DNA from 3 places in the Jejuibacter sp. L23 genome. Region 2 is predicted to be linked to each of the others. Evidence: predicted binding sites of a transcription regulator. Region 2 holds the regulator's gene; each other region holds the start of a gene.

Region 1 (7,901 bases), 1.5 Mb from region 2:
TGGAAAAACGGGAGGGAGCATGAACGGTATTGATTTTCGCAGGAAAATAAACTGGCACCGCCGGTTTCGTTCACCGCAGGGAGAAAAGACGGAACATGAAATTCTGCGGATTTTCGAAAGCGACCGCGGCAGGATCATCAATTCGCCGGCTATTCGCCGCCTGCAGCAGAAGACCCAGGTCTTCCCGCTGGAGCGCAATGCGGCGGTGCGCACCCGGCTGACCCACTCTATGGAGGTTCAGCAGGTGGGGCGCTACATCGCGCGCGAGGTGCTGAGTCGTCTGAAAGAGCAGAAGCTGCTGGAAAGCTACGGGCTGGATGAGCTGACCGGGCCTTTTGAGAGCATCGTCGAGATGGCCTGTCTGATGCACGATATCGGTAACCCCCCTTTTGGCCACTTTGGCGAAGCGGCCATTAATGACTGGTTTCGTCAACGTCTGTTTCCGGAAGATACCCGCCGTGACGCCGCGCAGGATACGCGCTGCGAGATAGCCTGTCTGCGGCTTCGGGAAGGGGAGTCGGAACGTAATACCTTGCGTCGCCGGGTGCGTCAGGATCTCTGCCATTTTGAGGGTAATGCCCAGGGTATTCGTCTGGTTCATTCGCTGTTGCGAATGAACTTAACCTGGGCTCAGGTGGGCTGTATTTTGAAATACACCCGTCCGGCCTGGGATGCCGACCAGCCGCCTGAGGCATTCCGCTACCTGATGAAAAAGCCCGGCTACTACCTTTCTGAAGAAGCCTATATCGCCCGACTGCGGCGCGAATTAGAAATGGATGAATATTGCCGTTTCCCCCTGACATGGATTATGGAAGCCGCGGATGATATCTCTTATTGCGTGGCGGATCTGGAAGATGCGGTAGAAAAAAATATTTTCACGGTAGAGCAGCTGTATCAGCACCTGAAAACCCGTTGGGGAGAGCCTGAGCCAGGCGATCTGTTCTCAGTGGTCATCAATGACGCCTGGGAGAAGTCGGGCACCAATACCATGCGCCGCAGTACGGAAGATCAGTTCTTTATGTATCTGCGGGTCAATACCCTGAATAAGCTGGTACCCTACGCCGCACAGCGCTTTATCGATAATATCGGGCAGATATACGCGGGCTCTTTTAATCACGCGCTGCTGGAAGATGACAGCCCGTTCAGTCGTCTGCTGGAGCTGTATAAACAGGTGGCGAAGCGTCATGTTTTTTGCCATCCGGAGGTCGAGCAGTTGGAGCTTCAGGGCTACCGCGTCATTAGCGGGCTGCTGGATATTTACCGCCCGCTGTTGATGATGTCGTTTGCGGATTTCCAGCAAATGGTGGCGAACAATAGCGTGGGCCATTTGCCGATCGAAACCCGGCTGTACCACAAATTATCTACCAAACACTGCCTGTCTTATATTGAGGCGATTAAGAATTTGCCAGAGAATTCGCCCGACATGGAGGAGATGGAGTTTTATTATCGCTGTCGCCTGATTCAGGACTATATCAGCGGAATGACCGATCTCTATGCCTGGGACGAATACCGGCGGCTGATGGCGGTGACCTGAGTCACCGCTTTGTAAAGATGAACAATAAATTTTTACCTTTTCCATAACCTGTTTAAGGGAACTTCACGCTATAAATTCACTCTGATAATTGCCATAAACAATAGCCATTCTGGCTCGCTCAGTATTTAAAGAAATTTGAGATAGAAACTGATGAAAAAAACCACGTTAGCAATGAGTGCGCTGGCTCTGAGTCTGGGCCTGGCGCTGGCCCCTGTGTCATTCGCCTCCGCCGCTGAGACTGCCTCTTCTTCCGTCGCGTCGCAACAGATGCCGAGTCTGGCGCCGATGCTGGAAAAAGTGATGCCATCGGTGGTGAGTATCAACGTAGAAGGGAGTACTACGGTTAATACGCCGCGCATGCCGCGCAACTTCCAGCAGTTCTTCGGCGACAACTCGCCGTTCTGCCAGGAAGGTTCGCCTTTCCAGAGTTCTCCCTTCTGTCAGCAGGGAGGCGCGGATGGCGGCCAGCAGCAGAAATTTATGGCGCTGGGATCCGGGGTCATTATTAATGCCGAAAAAGGCTATGTGGTGACCAACAACCACGTTGTGGATAAGGCAACCAGCATTAAGGTTCAACTGAGCGACGGGCGTAAGTTCGACGCTAAGGTTGTCGGTAAGGATCCGCGTTCTGATATCGCGCTGATCGAGCTGAAAGATCCGAAAAACCTGAGTGCGATTAAACTGGCGGATTCCGATGGCCTGCGGGTGGGCGACTACACTGTCGCTATCGGTAACCCCTACGGTCTGGGTGAAACCGTGACCTCCGGTATCGTCTCTGCCCTGGGGCGCAGTGGGCTGAATGTGGAAAACTATGAAAACTTCATTCAGACCGATGCCGCCATTAACCGCGGTAACTCCGGCGGCGCGCTGGTTAACCTGAACGGCGAGCTGATTGGTATTAACACCGCGATTCTGGCGCCGGACGGCGGCAATATCGGTATCGGTTTTGCCATTCCCAGCAATATGGTGAAGAACCTGACCGGGCAGATGGTTAAATATGGCCAGGTTAAGCGCGGTGAGCTGGGCATCATGGGGACCGAGCTGAACTCCGATCTGGCGAAAGCCATGAAGGTCGATGCCCAGCGCGGCGCTTTCGTAAGCCAGGTGATGCCGAACTCCTCTGCGGCGAAAGCGGGCGTGAAAGCGGGCGACGTGATCGTCTCTATGAACGGTAAACCGATCAGCAGCTTTGCCGCGTTGCGCGCCCAGGTGGGCAGCATGCCGGTAGGCAGCAAGGTTAAACTGGGTCTGCTGCGCGAAGGCAAGCAGGTTACCGTTGACCTGGAGCTGCAGCAGAGCAACCAGAATCAGGTGGACTCTTCCAGCGTCTTTAACGGTATTGAAGGGGCCGAACTGAGCAACCGCACCGGCAAAGATAAAGGCGTTATCGTCAATAGCGTGAAGGTGAATACGCCTGCGGCGCGCATCGGTCTGAAGAAGGGCGATGTGATTGTTGGCGCGAATCAGCAGCCGGTAAACAACATTGCCGAACTGCGTAAGATTCTGGACAGCAAGCCGTCGGTGCTGGCGCTGAACGTTCAGCGCGGCGACACTTCTATCTATCTGCTGATGCAGTAATCTTCTCTTCACTCCTTCTAAGGCCGCGTATGCGGCCTTTTTTTGTGACGTTTTACACATCTTCATATCCCTATGTCGCGCTTTGGGCATTTGCACAATGTTATCGCCTTCTCTCTGGCTTATGCTGGAACGTCGATTAGCGGGAGGAGGGGATTATGGCGGACTGGCACCTGAATGACCTGATGGCGCAGGAGATCGTCGACAGGACGATGCGTATCATCGATACCAATATCAACGTCATGGACGCACGCGGCAGAATTATTGGCAGCGGAGATCAGGAGCGAGTTGGCGAATTGCATGAAGGTGCGCTGCTGGTGCTCTCACAGGGGCGGGTTGTGGATATCGACGACGCGGTGGCGCGCCATCTGCACGGGGTACGTCAGGGGATTAATCTGCCGCTACGTCTGGAAGGGGAGATTGTCGGCGTAATCGGGTTGACCGGCGCTCCGGAAACGCTGCGTCAGTACGGCGAACTGGTCTGTATGACGGCGGAGATGATGCTGGAACAGTCAAGGCTGATGCATCTGTTGGCCCAGGATCGGCGGTTACGTGAAGAGCTGGTGATGAACCTGATTCAGGCGGAAGAGCACACGCCTGCGCTGGTGGAGTGGGCCCAGCGGCTGGGAATTGACCTGAATCAGCCACGGGTAGTGGCCGTGGTTGAGGTGGACAGCGGGCAGTTGGGGGTCGACAGCGCCATGGAGGAGTTGCAGCGTCTGCAAAACGCCCTGACCACGCCGGAGCGAAATAACCTGATCGCTATTGTTTCGCTGACGGAAATGGTGGTGCTGAAACCGGCGCTAAACGCCTTTGGACGCTGGGATGCAGACGATCACCGACGTCGGGTGGAGCAACTGCTGTCCCGCATGGAAGAGAGCGGTCATCCACGTTTTCGTATCGCGCTGGGTAACTACTTTACCGGCCAGGGAGCGATAGCCCGTTCCTGGCGAACGGCCCGTACTACTATGATGGTGGGTAAGCAGAGGATGCCGGAACAGCGCTGCTATTTTTATCAGGATCTGATGCTGCCGGTGCTGCTCGATGGTCTGCGTGGCGGCTGGCAGGCTAATGAGCTGGCCCGGCCGTTGGCCAGGCTGAAATCGATGGACAACAACGGGCTGCTGCGCCGTACCCTGAATGCCTGGTTCCGTCACAATGTACAGCCGCTGGCGACCTCACGGGCGCTGTTTATTCACCGTAATACGCTGGAATACCGGTTGAATCGGGTGGCGGAACTGACGGGGCTTAATCTGAGTCACTTCGACGATCGGCTACTACTGTATATCGCCCTGCAACTGGATGAGCAGCAGGGCGTGGGCGGCGTCAGCTAAAATTATTTGCGGGTCAGCTTTTCGAGATCGGCTTCGATCTCGGTAATTTTGTTGGCTACCACGCTTTCCAGATGGCGCAGATCGTCAAGAATCTTGCGCTTCAGATCGACATCGCTACGCTCGCGCTGGCAGATTTGATCGAGTTCATCGATCACGTAGCGCAGATTGGGGCTGATCTCCTGGACTTCCCGATATCCCTGTCCGGTACCGCCTGCGGCGACCGTCTTGCGCTGGCGCGGATATTTAAACTTCACGCTTTTGGCGAAGAACTCGCCTTTATCCTTGTGAAAGTAGATCTTCAGGATGTCGTTATTCGCCTCCTGGCGCAGGCTGTAACGGTCAATCTCTTGCGGATTAGTGATGCCGAGGCTTTTCAGATTATCGTACATAGTGGCGTTTTCCCCTTTAAGCGAGACGAGAGCAACCAGTAGATAGTTAACGGAAAGCGGTTTTTTTGCCAGTTCGGATATCAAAAATTCGACATTACGGGAGAGGAAACAGAAAAGCCGACCGCAGGGGTCGGCTTTACACCATCGGGTAACCCGCAAGACTTACTTGTCTACCGGGCCACAGCCACCAATAATTTTAGAGATAGAAATTGCCGGATGCAGAAGGTAATCGTAGTCGCAGTTCTTCTCTTTATTGTAAATGCTACCGGTACAGCCTGTCAGAGTGGCTAACAGAGCAGCAACAACCGTGAACTGTGCGATTTTTTTCATTGTATCAATCCTGTTTGAAATAATTCCATTGAGAGTGCGCTATCAATTAGCGTCGTGCTAAATATAATCTTACAAACAATAATGATGTCAAGCATAATGTAAATAAAATGACATAACTGGCAAGCGGCGTTATTTGTTGCGTGAGCACACGACGAATATTCCTAATAAGTTAATGGGGGTATTGTTTCCGGTTTTGTTTCCTGAAAGCGTCTTAAAAAAGCGGTGGGGTAGATGTGGCAGAGGATAGCCTGTGCCAGAGCAGACTCTGGAATTATCGCTGTTTTTATTGCTCTGGACTGGATACAAGCGTAACAGATAAAATAATGTTTTTATTTTATGGCTATTTTCCTGTTTTTATATTGATGACATTTTCGGATTTTATTCTGGTTACGGAGAATAGTTGCTGGATTGGTTACTGGAAATCAATATAGTAAATAATTAAGACAATCGACTTTATTGGAAGAATATTCCTGGTAATGGTGCGCATGTCTTATATTCGGCGAGGGACTGACTGCTGAATAAAAAAAGGCGGCGCCGGAATCCGGGCCGCCCTGATAATGGATAACTGTCGCTTAGTCGATCGAGCGCAGCAGTTCGTTGATACCTACCTTGCCACGGGTTTTGGCGTCAACCTTCTTGACGATGACTGCGCAATAGAGGCTATATTTGCCATCTTTAGAAGGCAGGTTGCCGGAAACCACTACCGAGCCAGCTGGAACGCGACCGTAGTGGACTTCGCCGGTTTCGCGGTCATAGATTTTGGTGCTCTGGCCGATGTATACGCCCATAGAGATAACGGCGCCTTCTTCAACGATAACCCCTTCGACGATCTCGGAGCGCGCACCGATAAAGCAGTTGTCTTCGATGATGGTCGGGTTAGCCTGCAGCGGCTCCAGTACCCCACCGATACCCACGCCGCCGGACAGGTGCACGTTTTTACCGATCTGGGCGCAGGAGCCCACGGTTGCCCAGGTATCCACCATGGTGCCTTCATCGACGTAAGCGCCGATGTTAACGTAAGAAGGCATCAGTACGCTGTTGCGGGCGATAAAGGCGCCCTGACGCACTGCCGCTGGCGGTACCACGCGGAATCCTTCCTTCTGGAAGCGCGCTTCGTCGTAGCCGGCGAACTTCATTGGCACCTTGTCGAAATAGCGGCTTTCTGCCCCTTCCATCACCTGATTATCATTAATGCGGAAGGAGAGCAGGACCGCCATCTTCAGCCACTGATGGGTCACCCACTGACCGTCAACTTTCTCGGCTACGCGCAGCTCACCGCTGTCGAGCAGAGCGATAACCTGATTAACGGCATCGCGGGTTTCGGAATCAACGTTGGCCGGTGTAATGTCGGCACGGCGCTCGAAAGCGGACTCAATCACTTTTTGAAGCTGCTGCATTGTTTTGCTCTTTCCTGATGGCTAATTGTCACTTAAAAGAAGTTACCCTTTATCGTTTGGATTAAGGGCCTCTGTCAACCGTTGCTGTACTTCGCGCTGTAGATCTTCCCCCAGCGCGCGCCCTTCTGCGTTGGCGAGAATAAACAGATCCTCCACCCGTTCGCCGATGGTGGAGATGCGTGCGCCGTGCAGGGAAATGTCGAGATCGGCAAAGATCTGTCCGACGATAGCCAGCAGACCTGGCTGATCGAGAGCGATCAGCTCCATAAAGGAGCGGCGCTCGGTATGGGTTGGCAGAAAAGCGATTTCGGTCGGTACATTGAAGTGGCGCAGCCTGGCCGACTGGCGGCGCGGGCGCGGCGGCTGCCAGGAGCGCTGGGTGATGGTCTGTTCCAGCCCCTGAATGATGGCCTCGTGGCGATCGGCGGAAAGTGGCGTGCCGTCCGGCTCCAGTACGATAAAGGTATCCATCGCCATACCGTCGCGGGTGGTGAAAACCTGGGCATCGTGGACGCTCAGATTACGACGGTCCAGCTCGCCGCAGACGGCAGCGAACAGATAAGGGCGGTCCGGACTCCAGATAAAGATTTCGGTACCGCCGCGGGTGGCCTGGGGGCTGAGCAGGATCAACGGCTGCTCCAGATCGTGGCTCAGCAGATGCCGGGCATGCCAGGCCAACTGGTTGGGGCTGTGGCGTACAAAGTAGCTGGCGCGGCAGCGGCGCCAGATCCGGTGCAGCGCCTCTTCGTCGATGCTTTCCATTCGTAGCAAGGCCAGCGCCTGGCTCTGATGATGACGCACCCGCTCGCGCATATCGGGGGTGTTGTGCATGCCGCGCCTGAGCTGCTTTTCGGTGGCGAAATAGAGTTCGCGCAACAGGCTCTGCTTCCAGCTATTCCACAGAGTTTCGTTGGTGGCGCAGATATCTGCCACCGTCAGGCATACCAGATAGCGCAGGCGGTTTTCGGTCTGCATCTCTTTGGCGAACTGTTTGATCACTTCCGGATCCTGAATGTCGCGGCGCTGGGCGGTGACCGACATCAGCAGATGCTGGCGCACCAGCCAGGCGACCAGCTGGCTTTCGCGGGAGTTCAGGCCGTGCAGTTCGGCGAAAGCCTGAACGTCCTGAGCGCCCAGCACCGAATGGTCGCCGCCGCGACCTTTGGCAATATCGTGGAACAGCGCGGCGATAAAGATCAGTTCGGGGTGGCTCAGCCGCGGCCAGAGATCGACGCACAGCGGATGGCGCTGGCGGGTCTCTTCATCGGCAAAGCTTTCCAGCTTCAGTAATACCCGGACGGTATGTTCATCCACGGTATAGGCGTGAAACAGGTCAAACTGC
Region 2 (7,901 bases):
TGGGCCTGATTGACCCGCATTCGCTCCCAGGCCAGCGGGCCGGGCTGTGGATCGTCGCTCAGGATCTGGCGGATGGCCTGCTGGTCGCGCTCCAGCGCATCGTGGGCATTCTGTCGTAGCAGGCCGCTCTGCCACTGAGGCCACAGCCAGACCATGCCGCCAAAGGCGATCAGGCAACCGAGCAGCGTATCCACCAGTCGGGTCATAATAAACTGCTCACCGCTCAGCGAAAGCAGTTGCAGGCTGTACACCGCAGTGATGGTAAATCCGACGGTCGCCAGCGCGTAATGTTTACGGATTATCAGGTAGCCAATCAGCGTTATCAGCAGCATTCCCGCCAGAATATAGCCCTGGGGTACGTTAAAGTGCAGCGCGCCCGCCGCAATTAACAGACCCGCGATAGTTCCCCCCGCCCGGTGCAGAATGCGTACCCGGGTGGCGCCATAGCCGTTCTGGGTGACAAACATGATGGTCATCAGTATCCACCAGGGTTTGGGCAGATTGAGCGCGGCGCCAAGCAGACTGGCGATGGCAAGCATGGTTCCAATGCGCGCTGCGCTACGCAGCGCCGAGGACTTCAGCGACAGATAGCTGCGCAGCGCCCGAAGCAGCGGAAGATGCTGTTGCCGGTCGGCCATCAGATCCCGAATATAGAGCGGGCGCTGGGTGCGCAGTAGTCGGGCGATACGGCTGAAGTGATAGTGGCAGAACTGCCCCACCGGGTTTTCCGGATGCTGGCGGGCAATCTTTTCCAGCGCGGAGATGGGTTTTTCCATGCTAAAGCGCCGGGGATAGCGGTGGTAGAGTATATCGTCGCTGACTACGCGCAGTCGGGCGGCCACGGTACGGGCCGCCCAGCGAATCACCGGTTCCGCGTGGCTCTGCTCTACCAGTTTCTGTACCTCTTCAGGCTGGTGAAGGCTGACGGAAATATGCTCCTGAAGATCCAGCGCCACCTGAAAGACGCGCAGCAGGCGCTTATAATCATTCTGGCGGCTGGTGGCAGATAGCATATGCAACTGCTGATAACAGAGGCTGATGAGATCCACCACCTTTTGCTGACGAATCAGCAGCGGCGGCAGCGCATTTTCCGGATCGGTATGCTGGGTCAGCAGGCTGTATTTGGCTTCGCAGTAGTCCGCCAGTTCGCGATAGAGCAGGCTCAGGGTCTCGCGTAGCGGCTGTTCACGCCACATCCAGAACCAGAACCAGTTAAAGGCGCCGTACCACAGGGTGCCGAGCGCATACAGCAGCATCGGCTGCCAGACCGGCATATTGCCGGCCAGCCCCAGAGTAAAGATCGCGGCGATAAGCGAAGCAGGCAACAGGCGGCCATGCAGGGCGCTGATTTCCGCCGTAACGCCCAGTAACAGCGCCATTCCGAAGAAGATGGCGGCCAGTGGCAGCTTTTCCATCAGCAGTAGCTGAACCATCAGGCTGCTAAAGGCGAACAGCGAGCCGCCGACGATCAGGCGTTTAAAGAAACGTTTATGGGGGGTATCCAGGCCCGCGATATTGCAACAGGCGGGAACCAGCGAGAAGAGCAGGCCCTGTTGCAGGCTACCGAATATTAGCCCGATAATCACCGGCAGCGACAGTACCAGGGTCTGACGCAGCGCATAGTTAACTTCGGGGTGATAGATCAGTCGGCGCATTGGCACAGGGTAACGCGTCAGTGGCAAAGAGAAAAACGGCGCGTTGCCACAACACGCCGTTACAGACCGGGATTAACGGGTACCGAAGACGACGATGGTTTTCCCGTGTGCGGAGATCAGGTTTTGATCTTCCAGCATCTTCAGAATACGGCCAACGGTTTCGCGGGAACAGCCCACGATCTGCCCAATTTCCTGACGGGTGATTTTGATCTGCATTCCGTCTGGATGGGTCATTGCGTCCGGCTGTTTTGCCAGGTTTAGCAGGGTCTGTGCGATACGACCTGTCACATCCAGGAAGGCGAGATTGCCCACTTTCTCTGAGGTGACCTGCAGACGGCGGGCCATCTGCGAGGAAAGGCGCATCAGAATGTCCGGGTTTACCTGGATCAGCTGACGGAATTTCTTATAGGAGATTTCAGCGACTTCGCAGGCGGTTTTCGCCCGTACCCAGGCGCTACGCTCCTGGCCTTCTTCGAATAGCCCCAGTTCACCAATGAAATCCCCCTGATTCAGGTAAGAGAGGATCATCTCTTTCCCTTCCTCATCTTTGATAAGTACTGCGACAGAGCCCTTAACGATGTAATAGAGGGTTTCGGCTTTTTCACCCTGATGAATAAGTGTGCTCTTCGATGGATACTTATGAATGTGGCAATGAGACAAAAACCATTCGAGAGTCGGGTCTGTTTGCGGTTTGCCAAGCACCATGCGCGGTTATCCTCTGGTTATAAGCTGACGCCCGGAAGAATATGGGCCTCCGGGCGTATTGATCGTTTGTCCCCGCTCTTGGGGATCTGGCATGAGAAAAGCCTGTAAGCTACATAAATTTCACGTGAAATTTCATCCCGTACGCGCTTCGCCGCGCCGCGAGAGGGTATCCTCAGTGTTTTAGCATAGCTTTTTCCGGGTGTCTCCTATTGTCTCGTTTCAGCTTGACCCGGATCGCCTTCTGTTGCGACTTTCTTTGCGGCGGCTTACTCTGTGGGGAAAATGGCTTGATGGGAGCGACAACATGCAGTCACGAGTAAAATGGGTTGAGGGCCTGACTTTCCTGGGTGAGTCCGCCTCCGGGCATCAGGTGCTGATGGACGGGAATTCCGGCGACAAGGCCCCCAGTCCGATGGAGATGGTGCTGATGGCGGTGGGAAGCTGTAGCGCCATCGATGTGGTCTCTATTCTGCAAAAGGGTCGCCACGGCGTGACCGACTGCGAGGTGAAGCTAACCTCGGAGCGTCGTGAAGAGGCGCCGCGCCTGTTCACTCATATCAATCTGCACTTTATCGTTACCGGCCAGGATCTGAAAGACAATGCGGTGTCGCGTGCGGTGGATTTGTCTGCCGAGAAATACTGCTCTGTGGCGCTGATGTTGGGTAAAGCGGTGAATATCACCCATTCATATGAGGTGGTGGAAGGCTGATGCTGGCTGGGGAGGGGAGACAGATTCCCCTCCCCAGCCAGGGATTAGGCTATCTTTTTACCTTCCATAATGCGCCGCACCAGCGGCGTCATAATCAGCTCCATCGCCAGTCCCATCTTGCCGCCCGGCACCACCAGCGTATTGATATGCGAGATAAACGAGCCCTGCAGCATCGCCAGCAGCCAGGGATAATCGACCTCCAGATCCCGGAAGTGGATCACCACAAAGCTTTCATCCAGCGACGGGATCTCTCTGGCGGCGAAGGGATTAGAGGTATCTACCGTCGGCACGCGCTGGAAGTTGATGTGGGTACGTGAGAACTGCGGGGTGATGTAGTTAATGTAGTCTTCCATCGAACGCACCACCGAATCCATCACGGCTTCACGGGAATGGCCGCGCTCGCTGGTGTCGCGCACCAGTTTCTGAATCCACTCCAGGTTGACGATGGGTACTACGCCGACCAGTAGATCCACATGCTGCGCCACATCGTGCTGCGAGGTGACCACGCCGCCGTGCAGCCCTTCGTAGAACAGTACGTCCGTAGGTTCTGGTAGCGGCTGCCAGGGAGTAAAGGTGCCTGGCACCTGATCCCAGGGCACTGCTTCATCGTAGGTATGTAGATATTTGCGGGACTTTCCCGTACCGCTATGACCATATTCGGTAAAGGTATTTTCCAGCAGACCAAAGTCATTGGCGTCCGGGCCGAAATAGCTGATATGGCGCCCTAAATCCCGGGCCTTGCGAATCTCCATATCCATTTCCGGGCGGGTATAGCGGTGGAAACTGTCACCTTCGAGCTCGGCGGCTCTGAGCCCGAGTTCGGCGAAAATCTTACGAAATGCGATGCTGGTGGTGGTGGTTCCCGCACCGCTGGAACCGGTGACGGCGATAATCGGATGCCTGGTGGACATAGCTGAGCAACTCCTTGAGTACAGGGGTGTAGCCACTGAAACACGGCGAATTGTTTGGTAAACCAGATATTAGCCGCGGAATTGCGAGCGCGGCATGATGTTGACCGTTTCATAAAGTTCCGACCATACCACAACGGCTTCGCCGGTTTGTAGCTGATGCTTTACATCCGCCACTTTTTGTTCGAGCGAACGCTCATGTTCACCGTAATCGGTGCCTTCGCGCAACACAAAGGCTTCTATCAGGCTATCCAGCGTTTCCGCCGATATCTGCTGCCAGGGAATAATCATTTATCCATCCAGGAATTGACTTAACCAGTCGGGAATACGTTTTTCCAGCCACATTTCCGGGTGTCGTAGTGTTCCCCCCACGAAGCCGACGTGGCCACCGTGCTCGGTCAGCTGATACTCAATGTTGGGGGGCAGATGGTCGAGATCCGGAATGACCTGGTGATCCATAAAGGGATCGTCTTTCGCGTGGATAATCAGCGTCGGTCGGGCGATTTGCGGCAGCATTGGCAGTGCGCTACAGCGTCGGTAGTAGTCCAGAGCATCACGAAAACCGTGGATTTTCGAGGTAATCAGATCGTCGAATTCCCGGATGCGGCGAATGCGTTTCAGACGGGCCCTGTCGATGGGCAGGGTTCCGGGCCAGGCCTTGAGTTTGCGCCCGGCGTTAGCCTTCAGCAGATTCAGCAGATAGCGCTGGTAGAAACGGGAAAACCCTTTTTCCATATGGTAGCAGCAGGGCTCCAGCATCAGCGGCGCCGACACCACGACGCCAGCCGCCAGCGAACAGGCTTTTTCCTGTTGGGCCATCAGGCAGGCCAGCATATTACCGCCCAGCGAAAATCCCACCGCGGCGGTCGGACGAGCGCCGTAGCGCCGGCGCAGCCAGTCCAGGAAGTAGCTGGCATCGTTAGTTTCGCCGGAGTGATAGATGCGGTTCATGCGGTTTGGTTCGCCGCTACAGCCGCGAAAGTGCATCACCACGCCCAGCCAGCCGCGCTGTTTTGCCGCATTCATCAACCCGTGAGCGTATGGGCTGTGCAGGCTGCCCTCCAGGCCGTGAAACACCACCAGGCGCGGCTTATGCTGTGCTTTTGACGGGTGTTCGCTCCAGGCGAGGTCGATAAAATCGCCGTCCGGCGTATCGATTCTTTGCCACCAGGGGGTAAAGCGCAGCCGACGGCGTATCAGGCGCGGCAGCATGGTTTGCATATGCGGATTGCGTGCGCCGATCATTGGGCGGAAAAGCTGCGTCTCGTCACTATTGGCGGAGAGTTCTGCAGGGGTAATTTCTGCCATGGTACAGAGTAATTTTAGTTAATTAATCCACCATCATACCGGTAAATCCGTAGATTGTTGATGCTTTTTTTGGTCTGTTTAATTCGTCTCAAAGAGGGGGACCCACAGTTAAGGAATGCTTATTAAATCAATCCTGTGAGGAATACGTCATAATGAATCAGAATAAGAATACCCGTGCTGAAATGTTTTATCTACGGAGGTATTCAGTCCATGTTAAGGCGATTGCCGTTGCGGTTAATACTGAAACCTATTCTGGTGAGCACATCCTGAATATGCTGGTTTCTCTTTTACGTCAATCGGTTATTGGTAAAGCATTCGAATACCCCTGGCATTTTTAAGTATATCAGGCGAAGCGTTTTATTCCCTTCACTGACGGCATTTATATTCCGTCTAAATCTGTCGCCCATGGTCAGTTGATCCCACAACATGTTAATTCCCATGGGAATCATCAGGAAATAAGCAAAGAGCTCGATCTGATCGTGCCTGTGTCGTGAGGGAGAAAACGAGATTATTGATGTAGCCGATGCGGGCCCGCCAGTTGCTGCGGGCCCGAAAGGGGTTACAGGAAGCCGTCTGTTTTTAGCAGCTTTTCCAGAGTACTGACTTCGGTGTTCAGTTCCGTTTCGTCGTTTTCCAGCAACTGGGCGTGCTTCTGGCGGAAAGCGGAACGTAGCGCTTTCAATATTTCCACGCTGCGGGCCGTGACCTGATGTTCATTCCCATGTCCGGCAAGCTGACTGGACAGGTTCTGGCTTTTGGTGATGATCTCCTCGACTGACGGCAGATAGCGGTTCAGGAAATCCTGGCCGGGCTGCATATCCCGCGGGTCGGTCAGCATGCAGTGCTGGATAAGCCGCGCATACTTAATAATGCCTTTAAGTTCGCTGTGAACAGCGCCTTCCAGATTTTCCAGACTCTCCAGGCGGGCTATTTCCGTTTCAAACGGTGCCAGTTCCGGTTCGTCCTCGCTGTTATCAGGCTCCTTGTCTTCGTCAAACGCTTCCTCTTCGTCGTCTTCATCCTCTTCTTGCGCGGCTTGCCGCTCCTGGATAAACCGCGGATACCAGTACTTACAGTAAGTGACGAAAAGGGCAATAATCGCACCAGTATAGAAGGGGCTGTTGAGAAGCGTATAGGCTTCTATATAACTACCGATAACGAAGCTCCACAGCGCCATATACCAGTAATGGATGCCGCGCCATTTTCCCAGACTGTTTAGCAGATACACCAGCAGCGCCATACTGCCAGCCCAGAACGGGAGCGCCAGAATATCGCCAGTGGGGATCCAGAGCAGACCGGCGGCTATTCCCATCGCAAGAGCCCTACGGTCAAAAAGCAGAGTCCGGAACAGAATCGTGAATCCTGCCCAGCAGAATACCAGGATGGCGCCATCAAGGGAGCCCTCATCTTCCGGGAGCGGGGGATGGAGTTCCGTAGCCAGTGGCTGGAAGTTATTCATGAATCCTCTTGCCAGGACGAACAGCAAAAATACAAGCGTAGCGCGTTTCCAGCGTTTATCGGTCAACCTTTCGGCAAGGCGTTGCTCAAGACTGCTCATGTTATGCCTGCTCTACTTTTCCCGCGCCGCCGTTGGCGATATTCGCAAGGCGAAGGCGCAGGTCGTTTTCCATGGATGACAGCTCTTTTTCCACTTCGCTGCGACGCTTGCGGGCGTCGCTGGCGATATTGACCGACTCTTCAATAGTGTTCAGCAGACGGGACTGCACATCACGCAGGGTTTCGATATCCACTACCGACCGCTCCACTTCGCGGGCGGTTTCCAGGGTGCCGGTCTGCAGCAGCTCTGCATTGCGACGCAGCATCTCGTTGGTGGTATCTGAAACCTCTTTCTGCAGCTTTGTGGCCTGACGCTGTGAATGCAGCGACAGCGCCAGCACAATCTGGCTTTTCCAGATGGGAATGGTGGACAGAATGCTGCTCTGTATTTTTTCCGCCAGCGCCTGGCTGTTCCCCTGCATCAGGCGAATCTGCGGTGCAGTTTGTATCGCAATGGTGCGTGACAGCATCAGGTCATGCAGGCGGCGCTCAAAGCGCTGCATCCCGTCAATCATATCCCGGACAACCTGGGCATTCATGGGGTTATCGGAAAGCTGCGCCTGGGCCTGAGGCAGATCGTGTTGCTGGAGCTGCTCCAGCTTGCGCTTACCGGCGATGATATGCAGGTTGATCTGCTGGAAGAAGTCGCGGTTGCGGGTAAACAATTGCTCCAGCGTAGAGATATTGCGCAGTAGATCGACCATCGCTTCATCCAGCTTACGGGTAATACCTTCCACCTGCTGCGCCAGCGTTTGATACTCCATGAGCGAGCGTTCAACGCGGTTAAACAGCTTGCCGATCAAGGGGATCGAGGCCAGCATGCCGGGCTTTTTATCGAAGGCGGTCAGATCGACGGACTTTACCTTACCCAGCATGTCGGTCAGTTGTTCACCGATAGCGCCAGCATCTTTGGCGCGCACTTGCTCCATCAGGGCGTCGGAAAAGCGTGAAATGCCATTCATGGTTTTGGCGCCGTAAGACAGGGAAAGCACCGGATCGTTAATATCTATCTGCTCGATGAGTTGCTGAACTTCCTGCTGTTGTTCCTGGGTTAGCCGC
Region 3 (7,901 bases), 2.1 Mb from region 2:
TCATGGGGTCACCATGCTGACTCTGGGCCAGTATCTGCAGCCGAGCCGCCACCACTTACCGGTGCAGCGCTACGTCAGCCCGGACGAATTTGAAGAGATGAAAGCGGAAGCGCTGGCCATGGGCTTCACCCATGCGGCCTGTGGCCCCTTCGTGCGCTCTTCTTATCACGCCGACCTGCAGGCCAAAGGCGAAGAGGTGAAATAACAGCTGTAACCTTTAGTTACACCTTTTTTGCCTGATAATAAAAAACCGGCCCGCATGGCCGGTTTTTTTATCGGTATAAGACCCGGAAATTACTCTTTATGAGAGAGTCGCTCTGCCGACGCTTCGTTGTTCGCAGCGGGCTTCTCATCGTCATTCATGGCCTTCTTAAATCCCTTAATGGCCGCTCCGAGATCGCCGCCCAGGGTGCGTAACTTCTTAGTACCAAACAGTAATACGATCAGTACACCGACCACCAGCAGCTTGGTAATGCTAATCTCGCCCATAGTTACCTTCTTAATTCAAAACTAACCGAAAAAAACCTGAGGTTATTAACGGTCATTATTCGCCGCGACACAATAGCAATCTGTAACAGGGTGAATCAAGCCAGACGACGAAAATTATACCAACCGGGGGGCAGCAAAGCGGCGGTTAGCCAGGACCGGCAGGCTGGCACGCACTTCCGCCAGCCGTTCCTGGCTCAGGCTGGCGCACACCATGCCCGGCTGCTCGCCAAGACCTGCCAGCGTCACCCCTAACGGGTCCACGACCCGACTCAGCCCAATATTGCGGGCACCACACTCATCTGCCGCCGCCACGTAACAGGTGGTATCCAACGCTCGTGCAGCCAGCAGAAGTTCCCAGTGACGCTCTTTATGGCCACCGCGCACCCAGGCCGCCGGTAGCGCCAGCACCTGTGCTCCGGCCAGCGCCAGACTCATCGCCAGTTCGGGAAAGCGTAGATCGTAGCAGGTCAGCAGTCCCACCTTCATGCCCGCCACCTCAATGAGCGGCGCCACGCTCTGACCGGCATCCACCTGCAGAGATTCCTGTATCTTAAAGGCATCGTAGAGATGGAGTTTCTGGTAGCTTGCCACAATCTCACCGTTACGCAGCGCCACCAGCGTATTCGCGGCACGCCCATTCCCGGTCGGCACATGCAGGGTCAGTACCGTAGTCAGCGATGAGCCCCGCCCTGCCGCCAGCAGTCCGCTAACAAAGTGCCCTTCCAGCGGCTGCGCCGCCTTTACCGCCAGACTGCTATCGCTGTCGCTACGGGCCAGTACCGCCTCTGGCAACACCAGCAGATCCACCTGCTGTGCATCAGCCTGCGCCATCCAGCCACAGCAGGCCGCCAGATTCGCTTCAACGTCTGGTGTTACCGCAAATTGCCCAACCGCTACCTTCATCGCTCCCCCGGTTTTTGTATTGCAAACTTCCCGTTAGCCCCCTGACGGCGCTACACTCTCACTACTTTAGTCATATTTACGGGAAGTGTGTGTGTTACAGATGTCATTAGCCGTATTTATCGGCGGGGGAATCGGCAGCCTGCTGCGCTGGATGCTGAGCATGCGGTTGAATCCGGTGCATAGCGCCATTCCTGTCGGCACCCTAACAGCCAACCTGGTGGGAGCTTTTATTATTGGTGCAGGGCTGGCCTGGTTCAGCCGTATGACCCAGATCGATCCCATGTGGAAGCTGCTGATTACAACCGGCTTTTGTGGCGGTCTGACCACTTTTTCAACCTTTTCGTCCGAAGTGGTATTTCTGCTACAGGAAGGGCGTCTGGGTTGGGCAGCCCTGAACGTGCTGGTTAATCTACTGGGCTCTTTTCTGATGACGGCCATTGCCTTCTGGCTGTTTTCTGCCGCTTCATCCCATGCCTGAGGGAATACAGCGATGAAAGCGCGGCTAAACGGCCTGGTTGCCGTGGGTGCCAGTATTGCCATTGTATGCTGGTTTCTTTACGGCTATCTGATTAGCTGGTAGCAAAAAGGCATAAAAAAAACCCGCCTTTAGGGCGGGTTTTACAATTCTGTCTGACTGCTAACTTACAGAGCGATTACGTTAGCGGCAGAAGGGCCTTTGGCACCGTCAGTGATTTCGAACTCTACGCGCTGACCTTCAGCCAGAGTTTTGAAACCGTTGCTCTGGATAGCGGAGAAGTGTACAAACACGTCTTTGCTGCCATCTTCCGGAGTAATGAAACCGAATCCTTTGGATTCATTAAACCACTTAACGTTACCTTTAATCTTAGACATCAAAATTACCTTTACATGAAAAAACGACACAAATACCGTGTCGGGTACCAGTACATCAATTGTGGTGGCTTTTGTCCAGTCGAACTTTGATAAAAAGTGATAAAAGTCGCTAACTTTTTAGTACAGCCGCCCTTATTGCTTGTTTTTAAACGAGGTAACCCCCTCACTGGCCATTACCTCGTTTTTACTCAAAACTGAAAGCGGAACCAAGCGAAGTAGACGTTACCGTTGTTATAGGTGCCAGGAATGTAGGTCATCTGGAAAGTCGCAGGACCATAACCGATGGACGCCAGCGGCAATACCAGCGGAATAGGAATGTACTTCCAGTTATCGCGCGCCGTTACGCCCGCCGTATAGCCGAGCCCAAGGTGGAAGTTATCGTCCGCCAGCGGACGCCAGGTGGCTTCCCAGCCGTAACCGGCGATCGGCTCCCATTTATTATAGGAATCCTTAAAGGCCATGACGTAAAGACCGTGCCAGTTGCCTTTTTCATCCCAGCGGGATTGCCCGATCCCTGCCCCCCACGGACGTTCGTTGTACTCATCGGTCTTGTCCTTGTCGTAAGCAAAACGCGCGTGCCAGGTAATGGCAGGAATATAGAGGTCATAGTGCTCAGGCTCATGCCAGGTCTGGGAGACATTATCGGTAAAGGTGTCAAACCACCCTTTGCCGCCGTCCTGTGCCAGTGCCGTTGCGCTAATGAATAATGGGCCCACTGCCGCAATAAAAAAAATAAAATAGTTGCGTAATGATTTCACGTTTTCATCTACCACATTCAGAGATCGGTGACATGATAAGCAAGTCTAGCTGAATGAAAGCTAAATGCCTGTCACCAGGGCTATCCATTATTTTATTTGCCAGGCCGCCATAGCGTCTATGAAAAGACCCGCTATTCAGGACATATCCTAATAATCTCTGGGGAAATGCTCAGAAAAACAGGCGATATTCATTCACTTCATAAACAGAATCGCCTTCCCCGGATGGCTCAGGCGACTATAAGCCTGGCATCATCTGGCTTTTCTTTGTCCATAAACTGACTGATTATTAAGCAATAACTCACAGTTTTTTTACATTCTCTCCGCCAGTTATTGCGCTGGCTCACTCTGTGTGAAAAATGCCAGGAATTTATTTTGTATTTCCCCCAGCTACCGTCAAAATGGCTATCTTTAGACTTGCGCTCGCCGTGCGCGTGCGTCATTCAGCCCCAGAACATTGACTATCAGGCCTGAAGCTTGTCTCAGCGCCTGCTATAGGTATTTGTTTTCACCGCTAATATGTCACGCCGGATTAATACCGGCCCGCTGGGAAAATTATGTTAACGATATTTGAGCTGTTATTTGGAGCCGCGGTTATTATCGGCGTGGCCTGGTACATCATAAAAGGTTATTCCGCCACTGGCGTATTGCTGCTCGGTGGCCTGATACTGCTAATCGCCAGCGCCATTATGGGCCATCCGGTTCTGCCTGCCGGTACCCAAAGCACCGGCTACAGCGCCACGGATATTCTGGAATATGTCAAAGTCCTGCTGATGAGCCGCGGTGGCGATCTCGGTATGATGATCATGATGCTGTGCGGTTTTGCGGCCTATATGACTCATATCGGCGCTAACGATATGGTGGTAAAGCTGGCTTCCCGCCCGTTACAGTACATCAACTCGCCCCATCTGCTGATGGTGGTGGCTTACTTCCTTGCCTGCCTGATGTCACTGGCGGTCTCCTCCGCCACCGGGCTGGGGGTGCTACTGATGGCAACCCTGTTTCCGGTCATGGTCAACGTCGGCATCAGCCGCGGCGCAGCCGCCGCTATCTGCGCCTCACCGGCAGCGATTATTCTGTCCCCCACCTCTGGCGATGTAGTTCTGGCCGCCAGGGTTGCCGATATGCCTCTGGTCGATTTCGCCTTTAAAACCACTCTGCCGATCTCCATCGCCGCCATTGTCTGCATGGGCATCGCACACTATTTCTGGCAGCGCTGGCTGGATAAAAAAGAGCATATCAACACCGAAATGTTGGACGTCAGCGAAATCCAGACCAAAGTTCCTGCTTTTTACGCCATCCTGCCCTTCTCCCCGGTCATTGCGGTACTGATTTTCGACGGGAAATGGGGCCCGCAGCTGCATATTATTACGCTGCTGGTGATGTGTATTCTGCTAACGGCCATCATCGAATTCCTGCGCAGCTTTAATACCCGCAGCGTATTTGAAGGGCTGGAGGTTGCCTGGCGCGGTATGGCGGACGCTTTCGCGACCGTGGTCATGCTGCTGGTCGCCGCCGGGGTCTTTGCCCAGGGGCTAAGCGCCATCGGTTTTATCCAGAGCCTGATCTCTATCGCAACCTCCTTTGGTTCCGCCAGTATCGTCCTGATGCTGGTACTGGTGATTCTGACCATGCTGGCGGCGATGACCACGGGTTCCGGTAATGCCCCTTTTTATGCTTTCGCAGAGCTGATCCCTAAACTGGCCGCTCAGTCGGGCGTGAATCCGGGGTACCTGGTGATTCCGATGCTGCAGGCCTCTAACCTCGGGCGGACCATCTCTCCGGTTTCCGGCGTGGTCGTCGCGGTAGCAGGCATGGCGAAGATCTCGCCGTTCGAAGTGGTTAAACGCACCTCGGTGCCAGTACTGGTCGGCCTGCTGGTAGTGATTATCGCCACTGAAGTATTGATGCCTGCCAGCTGACGCGGGCACACTCACACGCGAAGGGGACCTGCGGGTCCCCTTTTTGTGGTTAAATAACGCGGATATAACGCGAACCATCGGAAATCACATGAAAAACTGGATAGCTTACGCGCTGCTGACTGGCACGCTTGCCAGCGGTTATGCCCATGCCGAACCATTGAAGGCAACGCAGTATGACGACTTTGACCGCTACGTGCTGGCGCTCTCCTGGCAGAGCGGCTTCTGTCAGAGCATGCATGAACGCAATCGCAAACTTCCCGCCGAATGCCGGGAGCAGGACTCCCCGGAAAACGGCGCACAGATGCTGACGGTACATGGGCTATGGCCCGGTCTGCCGCGTTCCATCGCGGCACGCGGCGTGGATGAGCGGCGCTGGATGCGTTACGGTTGCGCCACCCGCCCGATTCCCAATATGCCAGAAGCTCGCGCTTCACGGAAATGCGCCGCCCCAGGGGTTGACCTGAGCGACACCATGGCGCAGAAGCTGGGCGAAGTGATGCCCGGCGCTGGCGGCAGTTCCTGTCTGGAACGCTATGAATTCGCCAAGCACGGCGCCTGCTTTGGATTTAATCCCAATGCTTATTTCGGCACCATGGTGCGCCTGAATCAGGAGGTGCGCGACAGCGCCTTCGGACGTTTCCTGGCCGGTCATTACGGAAAGATCGTCAGCCGCAAGGCATTTAACGAAGCGCTGGCGCGTAGCTGGGGTAAAGAGAGCGTGAAAGCGGTGAAGCTGACCTGTCACGGAAATCCGGCTTATCTGGCCGAAATGCAGATCGGCCTGAAGGCGGAAGCCATCAACCAGCCCCTGAGCTCACAGAGCTTTACTCCGGGAGCGCATCCGGGTAACTGCGCAAAAACCTTCCGTCTGGATGCCGTCGGTTTCTGAGTCGTATCCGGGTCAGGGCCCTATAAAACCTGAAGAATAAAAAGCATTCCATCCGTTTTTGTTCCGTGTTTACCACGCCACACTCTGGCTAAGTAAACCAGCAAGAGGAATGGAATATGAGCAAAACCGACTCATGGCTCCAGGAAATGCAGACGATGTTTCTTCGTCAGCCGCTCCCCCGGCGTTTTCCGGCCTGGCTATGGCTAACGCCCCGACAGCGTAGCGCCATATTATGTGAGCTGTTACAGCCGCTGGCTCGTCGTCAGTAAACCGCAGCCCTTCATTTCCCCCGGCAGCAACGCTGCCGGAAACCACAGATAATGATACGAACCTCATTTTTTAGAAAATCGCGCATTTAACAAACATTTTTTGTGATGTATATCATGAAATTCAATCAATTAGCACGCACGCCATCCCGTTTTTTCCCTTCTGTACCTTTACGTAACGGCTCCCTGGTAACTACGCTGAGTCAATCCCCCGGATGGGGAGTTTGTTTCCAATGTTTGAACCTCATCTCAAAATGTAAATAACGTGGTCAATTCCTATAACAGCCTGGTGAATGTTACCAGTATCATGTTACCGGTATCAGAAAGAGCGGCTCGCCCTCTTCCCTGGATTGATAAGTAGAGGAACCAGACAATGACGGAAATGACATACGCTTATGGTGCCGGAACGCTGTTAGGCATTGCCGCTGGCGCGGTTGCCCTGCTGCTGGTGCTGATTATGCGCTTTAAGGTGCACGCCTTCCTGGCACTGACGCTGGTCAGTATCATCGTTGCGCTGGTCACCAAAGTCCCATTCGATAAGATCGTCCCCACGCTGCTAAGCGGTTTTGGCAGCACCCTGGCAGGCGTTGCATTGCTGGTGGGTCTGGGCGCGATGATAGGACGCATGCTTGAAATCTCCGGCGGCGCGAAAGTGCTGGCGGACACCCTCATCAATAAATTCGGCTCTCACCGTGCGCCGCTGGCGCTGGGCGTCGCCTCGCTAATGTTCGGCTTCCCGATCTTCTTCGACGCCGGTCTGGTCGTGATGCTGCCGATTATCTTCAGCGTCGCCAAACAGTTTGGCGGCTCCACCCTGAAATATGCACTTCCTGCTGCGGGGGCCTTTGCGGTAATGCACGCCCTGGTGCCGCCGCATCCGGGCCCGGTTGCCGCTTCCGAACTGCTGGGCGCTAACATCGGTCTGCTGGTGCTGGTTGGCCTGGTGATTGCCATCCCCACCTGGTATCTCGGCGCCTACCTGTATGGCCTGTACGCCGGTAAAAAATTCGACATCAAGCTTCCCACTTCCTTCCTGGGCGAAGTAGAAGCAGATCCTAACCATCGTCCGCCCTCTTTCGGCACCGTGATGGCGATCCTGCTGCTGCCGCTGGTTCTGATTTTCCTCGATACCGGTCTGAGTACCGCCATCGTTCTGGGCTGGGTCGATGCCGACAGCACCCTGGTCAACTTCCTGCGTATGCTGGGCAAAACCCCGGTAGCGCTGCTAATCACCACCTTCTTCGCCCTGCTGGTTTTCAGCCGCGATCACAGCCGCCAGCATCTTGAAAAAGTGTGTGACGGCGCCCTTGGTCCCATCTGCGGCATCATTCTGGTCACCGGCGCTGGCGGTATGTTTGGCGGCGTACTGCGCGCCAGCGGCATTGGCGACGCACTGGCTGGCGTGCTTTCCGATACCGGCATGCCGGTGATTCTGGCGGCCTTTGTTATCTCTACCGCGCTGCGCGTGGCGCAGGGCTCTGCGACGGTCGCACTGACCACCACCGCAGCCCTGGTGGCGCCAATGGTGCAAAGCGCTACCGGCCTGAGCGAGTTCGACCTGTGCTTTATCGTTATCGCTATCGCGGGCGGTGCTACCGTACTTTCCCACGTGAACGACTCCGGCTTCTGGCTGGTTGGCCGCTTCCTGGAAATGGACGAGAAGACCACTCTTAAAACCTGGACCGTTATGGAAACCCTGCTGGGCAGCATTGCCTTCCTGCTGGCAGCGCTGGGCAGCATGATTCTGTAGCCCTACCGCACCGAGTGTGAAGCAGTTCACTGTACTCGCACAACGGGCACCGCTATTATCATCAGGTCAACCCTC

What was found. Region 2 encodes CRP, which controls carbon source genes, mostly activating them, when cyclic AMP is high. Its sites were predicted from a motif close to ATGTGANNNNNNTCACAT; they were not measured.
Positions count from the first base shown of each region.
Region 1: the regulator CRP is predicted to act here: its motif matches at 3,155-3,172, upstream of SCU88_RS04565 (CdaR family transcriptional regulator).
Region 3: the regulator CRP is predicted to act here: its motif matches at 6,312-6,329, upstream of SCU88_RS07430 (GntP family permease).

Region 1 is NZ_CP138199.1:999,121-1,007,021, forward strand. It holds gene dgt (dGTPase) at 20-1,534, shown strand; gene degP (serine endoprotease DegP) at 1,685-3,112, shown strand; gene SCU88_RS04565 (CdaR family transcriptional regulator) at 3,268-4,443, shown strand; gene SCU88_RS04570 (DUF3461 family protein) at 4,446-4,832, opposite strand; gene SCU88_RS04575 (DUF4223 family protein) at 4,995-5,162, opposite strand; gene dapD (2,3,4,5-tetrahydropyridine-2,6-dicarboxylate N-succinyltransferase) at 5,735-6,559, opposite strand; gene glnD (bifunctional uridylyltransferase/uridylyl-removing protein GlnD) at 6,602-7,901, opposite strand, start outside.
Region 2 is NZ_CP138199.1:4,797,767-4,805,667, reverse strand. It holds gene SCU88_RS23005 (YccS/YhfK family putative transporter) at 1-1,655, opposite strand, end outside; gene crp (cAMP-activated global transcriptional regulator CRP) at 1,728-2,360, opposite strand; gene SCU88_RS22995 (OsmC family protein) at 2,665-3,069, shown strand; gene SCU88_RS22990 (phosphoribulokinase) at 3,114-3,980, opposite strand; gene SCU88_RS22985 (YheU family protein) at 4,050-4,268, opposite strand; gene SCU88_RS22980 (hydrolase) at 4,269-5,285, opposite strand; gene SCU88_RS22975 (hypothetical protein) at 5,438-5,623, shown strand; gene SCU88_RS22970 (5-bromo-4-chloroindolyl phosphate hydrolysis family protein) at 5,845-6,843, opposite strand; gene SCU88_RS22965 (toxic anion resistance protein) at 6,845-7,901, opposite strand, start outside.
Region 3 is NZ_CP138199.1:1,634,381-1,642,281, reverse strand. It holds gene lipA (lipoyl synthase) at 1-205, shown strand, start outside; gene tatE (twin-arginine translocase subunit TatE) at 295-489, opposite strand; gene SCU88_RS07465 (deaminated glutathione amidase) at 604-1,392, opposite strand; gene crcB (fluoride efflux transporter CrcB) at 1,484-1,870, shown strand; gene cspE (transcription antiterminator/RNA stability regulator CspE) at 2,035-2,244, opposite strand; gene pagP (lipid IV(A) palmitoyltransferase PagP) at 2,433-2,969, opposite strand; gene dcuC (anaerobic C4-dicarboxylate transporter DcuC) at 3,557-4,921, shown strand; gene rna (ribonuclease I) at 5,010-5,810, shown strand; gene SCU88_RS07435 (hypothetical protein) at 5,927-6,079, shown strand; gene SCU88_RS07430 (GntP family permease) at 6,450-7,826, shown strand.